Regions from separate parts of the Clostridium sp. HCS.1 genome, predicted to be linked through region 2. Evidence: a T-box and tRNA genes for the amino acid it is inferred to sense, from the RefSeq annotation. Region 2 holds a T-box; the other holds one or more tRNA genes.
The links. The T-box of region 2 lies ahead of ileS (isoleucine--tRNA ligase). A T-box ahead of a tRNA ligase gene usually reads a tRNA of that ligase, here a tRNA-Ile.
Positions count from the first base shown of each region.

Region 1 (3,150 bases), 350 kb from region 2:
ATAATCATTTAATTCTATTCCAATAAGACTAAATACTTTTAATAATAAATCACTTTGGCTACTTGAAATTTCTCCTGGTTGGTGTGACATTAAAAAGATTAATATCATCCACGCAATTAATAAAACCCATGCTATCCTCTTTTTATGTTTATCCATAAACTCTCCTTCTGTTTATATAGTTAATTTTTTTCAACTAAGTACCTATTTATATATGCAAGCGATTGTTCCAATATACTTTGACTGCCTTCTAAACCCTTAACATTAACTTCTAAATTGCATATTCTTTGCTCTACCAAAGTCATTATTTGCTTTATATCATTTAAAAGTTTTGCTTCATAAGATACTTGTACACCATCTAAGTCAACATACACCTTTTCAGGTGTATCTCCACATTTTGCGCATTGCATATATATATTATTTTTTTCTATATCCCTATAAACTTTAAAAGTATCATTATTACAACTACAGCAATTAGGCATTATTATATATTCATTTTTGCTCACATCTATATTATATCTAGATTTACATTCAGAGCAAACTAAATTTAAGCTATCTTCTTTACTTTCTAAATTAAATCTATTACCACTGCACCCATCCTTAATACACACAACAGTTCTTATCATTTTTACTCCCCCTCATTAAATAGAAAGATTACTTCTTTACAATTTAATATGCTGTATTCTAATAATTTATTCTTAAATATTAAATACACATAAAGTAAAATAGACCTAAACTTATTATTTAGATCTATTAAGTATTTGCCTATTCGTTATTTAGCTCTTTTAACTTTTCTTCTATTTCTTTTATTAATTCATCTAATGTATTCGTATTCTTTCCTGATAATACTAATTTCCTTTTTTCTAACTTTAAATCTACTAATTTTCGCTCTAAGTCATCCCTTTTGCCCATACAAACACTTCCCATCTAAGGATAAGACCTTAACCTTTGATAATAATTAATTTATTCTTATATTAATTATATATTATTTTTTATCCTATTCCTATTTAAAAATTTAGGCAATTTTTAAATTTTTTCTCTCTTTATCAACAAATAGTTACATTTATCACTTAAAATCAATATATATTAACATAATTTATGTAATATCAATTTGAAATATAATAAGATAAAAAAAAGAAGTTATATTACTATAACTTCTTGGTGGAGGTAAAGGGATTCGAACCCTTGACCCCTTGCGTGCAAGGCAAGTGCTCTCCCAACTGAGCTATACCCCCAAATATGGTGGACCTTCAGGGACTCGAACCCCGGGCCGACCGGTTATGAGCCGGTTGCTCTAACCAACTGAGCTAAAGATCCTTATTCACCTGGCAACGTCCTACTCTCCCACACAGTCTCCCATGCAGTACCATCGGCGCTGTAGAGCTTAACTTTCCTGTTCGGAATGGAAAGGAGTGTTTCCTCTACGCCATCATCACCAGATCACATTAACATTATATTGTAAATCAAATATACTGTCAACTACTTTTTTAGAGAACTTTATTCTCTGAAAATTGCACATGAATGAGAGCCAAAATCTTTGATTTTGTTTCTCGAATTTACTCAACTTGTTGAGTTTCATTCTTGAATATTTATTGGTCAAGCCCTCGACCTATTAGTATCAGTCAGCTAAATATGTTACCACACTTACACCTCTGACCTATCAACCTTGTGTTCTTCAAGGGGTCTTACTAGCTTATGCTATGGGAAATCTCATCTTGAGGGGGGCTTCACGCTTAGATGCTTTCAGCGTTTATCCCTTCCCGACTTAGCTACCCAGCCATGCTCCTGGCGGAACAACTGGTGCACCAGAGGTCAGTCCATCCCGGTCCTCTCGTACTAAGGACAGCTCCTCTCAAATTTCCTACGCCCGCGACGGATAGGGACCGAACTGTCTCACGACGTTCTGAACCCAGCTCGCGTGCCGCTTTAATGGGCGAACAGCCCAACCCTTGGGACCTACTACAGCCCCAGGATGCGACGAGCCGACATCGAGGTGCCAAACCTCCCCGTCGATGTGGACTCTTGGGGGAGATCAGCCTGTTATCCCCGAGGTAGCTTTTATCCGTTGAGCGATGGCCCTCCCACGAGGTACCACCGGATCACTAAGCCCGACTTTCGTCCCTGCTCCACTTGTGGGTGTCGCAGTCAGGCTCCCTTCTGCCTTTGCACTCTACGAACGATTTCCGACCGTTCTGAGGGAACCTTTGGGCGCCTCCGTTACATTTTAGGAGGCGACCGCCCCAGTCAAACTGCCCACCTAACAATGTCCTGTCACCAGATTCATGGCGTCCAGTTAGAATCCCAATACTATCAGGGTGGTATCCCAAGGTTGACTCCACCAAGGCTGACGCCCTAGTTTCTCAGTCTCCCACCTATCCTGTACAGACAATATCGGAACTCAATGCTAAGCTACAGTAAAGCTCTACGGGGTCTTTCCGTCCAATCGCGGGTAGCGAGCATCTTCACTCGCACTACAACTTCGCCGGATTTGCAGTTGAGACAGTGCCCAAGTCATTACGCCATTCGTGCGGGTCAGAACTTACCTGACAAGGAATTTCGCTACCTTAGGACCGTTATAGTTACGGCCGCCGTTTACTGGGGCTTAAGTTCACACCTTCGCTTGCGCTAAGTGTTCCCCTTAACCTTCCAGCACCGGGCAGGCGTCAGCCCCTATACATCAGCTTACGCTTTAGCAGAGACCTGTGTTTTTGCTAAACAGTTGCTTGGGCCTATTCTCTGCGGCCTGCTCTCGCAGGCACCCCTTCTCGCTAACTTACGGGGTCAATTTGCCTAGTTCCTTAACTGCAATTCTTCCGATGGCCTTAGGATTCTCTCCTCATCTACCTGTGTCGGTTTGCGGTACGGGCACTATTTCTCTCTCTAGATGCTTTTCTTGGAAGCAGGGAATCAGATACTTCAGCCTAAATGGCCTTCCCCATCACACCTCAGGATTGTTAAGACGGATTTGCCTATCTTAACTCCCTAAATGCTTAGACTAGCATTTCCAATCGCTAGCACATCCTATCCTTCTCCGTCACACCATCGATAATAACGATAATAGTGGTATTGGAATATCAACCAATTGTCCATCACCTACGCCTTTCGGCCTCGGCTTAGGTCCCGACTAACCCTGGGCGGACGAGCCTTCCCCAG
Region 1 covers NZ_CP170704.1:3,566,770-3,569,919, forward strand. Annotated here, with positions in the region: gene ACFYH6_RS17115 (VanZ family protein) at 1-156, opposite strand, end outside; gene ACFYH6_RS17120 (hypothetical protein) at 180-623, opposite strand; gene ACFYH6_RS17125 (hypothetical protein) at 763-909, opposite strand; tRNA gene ACFYH6_RS17130 (tRNA-Ala) at 1,157-1,232, opposite strand; tRNA gene ACFYH6_RS17135 (tRNA-Ile) at 1,238-1,314, opposite strand; rRNA gene rrf (5S ribosomal RNA) at 1,321-1,437, opposite strand; rRNA gene ACFYH6_RS17145 (23S ribosomal RNA) at 1,590-3,150, opposite strand, start outside.
Region 1: it has a tRNA-Ile gene. The T-box ahead of ileS (isoleucine--tRNA ligase) is inferred to sense a tRNA for this amino acid. The anticodon was not compared.

Region 2 (3,150 bases):
ACAAACCAGCTTTCTCTTGGATAGTAAAGAAGTGGTGTGTCACATCTCCAGCAGTGTGGATAAGAGTGAGTATGCTTTTCAGCTTTAAACAATTTATTTTCTTCTTCTAAATATTTAACTATGCTTTCATCGCACTTCTTAACAAACTTCCCTGCCCATGGTGTTACTTCTTCTACAAAGTTACCACTAGCATCTACTAAGTTTATAAATCCTATTCCATTTTGCTTAGCAACAAAACTATCATCTTCACCATATGCAGGTGCTATATGAACAATACCAGTACCATCTGATAAAGTTACATAATCACCATGAATAACTTCAAAAGCTTTTCCATCAACTTTTCCAAATGGAAGCAATCTTTCATATTTTGTTCCTAATAATTCAGTTCCCTTAAATTCCTTGATTACTTCGTAATCTTCTCCTAATACTTTTGTAGCTAAATCTTTAGCAACTATTAATGTTTCATCACCAACTTTAGCTTCAATATAATCATATGCTTTATTTACACATAAAGCTAAATTTGAAGGTAATGTCCATGGAGTTGTTGTCCATGCTAATATATATTTATTATCTTCTCCTTGAACCTTAAACTTAGCTATAGCAGTTAAATCCTTAACATCCTTATATCCTTGTGACACTTCGTGAGAAGAAAGTCCAGTTCCACATCTTGGGCAATATGGCATTACCTTATGTCCCTTATATAAAAGTCCTTTTTCCCACATTTGGCTTAATGCCCACCAAACAGATTCTATATATGAGTTGTGATAAGTAACGTAAGGCTTCTCCATATCTACCCAGTAACCTATTTGATCAGTCATCTTTTCCCACATATTAACATAAGTGAAAACTGACTCTTTACATTCTTTAACGAATTTTTCTACTCCATAGCTTTCTATTTGCTCTTTTCCTGAAATACCAAGTTTCTTTTCTATTTCAAGTTCTACAGGAAGTCCATGAGTATCCCATCCAGCTTTTCTTATAACTTTATACCCCTTCATAACTTTATATCTTGGGATAATATCCTTCATAACTCTTGTTAATACGTGTCCTACGTGAGGTCTTCCATTTGCAGTTGGAGGTCCATCATAGAAAGTGAAATACTCACCATCTTGATTCATATCAAAATTCTTTTTAATTACGTTATTTTCTTTCCAAAGATCTGCTACTTCTTTTTCCATACCAACAAATCCTTTTGGTAATTCAACCTTTTTGTACATATCTAAACTCCTTCCGTTAATTAATTTATATCTAAAAGCTATTGCTTTAAGGTTATACTTTTTCTTCTTATAATAATACTAAATACATTTTACATTATTAACTATAAAAAGCTAATTATGCAGATTTCTCTTTATATTAATATTAATAAAGTATTATATAATAAAAAAGCCCCGCCCAATAGGACGAAGATATTCGCTATACCACCTAAGGTTATAAGTTTTTTATAAGCATAAAAAAACTCTTATTTTCGAGTACAAACATACTCTATCCCTTAACGCAGGCTAACGTGAAAAACTTAATCAGCTATATAACCTTTCAGCCTCAAACTCATAGGTGATTTTCCTTAATTTTCTCTATGACTTCACACCACACAGCCACTCTCTTAAAGTATCCAATTAAGTACTTTTCCTAATCACAGTTTTTAAATTTACAAATTATATACCTATTCTACTACAAAGTAAAATATTATAAAAGTCTATATTTAAGAATATTTTCATAAATTTAAGAAAAAAGTTAATAATATTATTAATATAATAAATTAATTTAATATTAAAAATTAATTAATAATTTTTATCAATTAGTATTGACTTTCTTTATTGCTATATTTATAATATAAGCATAAAGAATAAATATTAAAAATTTATTTTTTATCCCCTTTATTTTCCTTAATCTATTTCTTTATATTAGGAGGAAAGATAAGTGGAAAATAACTTAAACGAACAAGTCCTTGATAAGATTACTAAAGTTTGTACTTGCAAGGCAATACCAAGATCCAAAATTAAAGATGCAATCAAAGCCGGAGCACACACTGTAGCAGAAGTTTCTAAGGCAACAGGAGCTTGCACAGGTGGTTGCAGAGGCTACAGATGTACCCCTACAATCCAAAATTTGATTGATAAGCATCTGGAAAACAACTAATATAGTTCCCCCAAACTATATTAGCATATAGATTATATCTCCCCTAAAACCACCTGTCTTAATAACAGGTGGTTTTTTTATTTTCAAAAAATTTTCATTGTTATTCCATAGTTTTTAAAGCTATCTTTTGATAAATTAATATGTTCTAATTCCTTACTAGGCTCTTCTTTGCTAATGCTTTTAGTATTAGCTTCTATTAAAGCATTTTCTAAGTATCTTCTTATTCTTTTTGGTGTTGGTATCACAATTGCCTTAATTATCATAATAATCTCCCTAAAAATTCTTTACATTATAAATATATTTTATTAAATAAGCATTATTCATCTATATTTTACTTTAAGTATTTCCCCCTATCCCCTATACTTAATTTGCAATTATGTTATAATTTTATAGAACTTATTATGGAAGGAGCTATATTATGGCAAGTAAGTTTTTTTTACATAAAGGGAAAAATAAAAGAGCTGAACAAGGCAGACCTTGGATATATATTGATGAAATAAATGAATATGATGGCGATTATGAAAATGGTGATATAATTGAAGTATATAATCACAAAAATTACTTCATAGGAAAAGGTTATATTAATGATAGAAGTAAGATAACTATTAGAATTATGACTAGAGATATAAATGAAGAAATAAATTATGATTTCTTTAAAAGAAGATTTGAAGCAGCATATGAATATAGAAAAACTGTTATAGACACTTCATCTTGTAGACTTATATTTGGAGAAGCTGACTTTTTACCAGGCTTAACAGTAGATAAATTTGAAGACTACTATGTAATTCAAATATCAACTTTAGGAATGGATAAGTATAGAGACTTAATAGTTAAAATATTAGTTGATGAATTCGGAGCTAAGGGTGTTTACGAAAGAAGTGATATTAAGACTAGAGAAATAGAAGGTCTTGAACAAACTAAAGGTTTTTTAACTGAGCCTTTCGATACTAATATAGAAATAATTGAAAATGGTGTTAAGTACATAGTTGACTTAGAAAATGGCCAAAAAACAGG
Region 2 covers NZ_CP170704.1:128,790-131,939, reverse strand. Annotated here, with positions in the region: gene ileS (isoleucine--tRNA ligase) at 1-1,217, opposite strand, end outside; T-box leader at 1,394-1,643, opposite strand; gene ACFYH6_RS00605 ((2Fe-2S)-binding protein) at 1,918-2,136, shown strand; gene ACFYH6_RS00600 (hypothetical protein) at 2,220-2,399, opposite strand; gene ACFYH6_RS00595 (class I SAM-dependent rRNA methyltransferase) at 2,555-3,150, shown strand, end outside.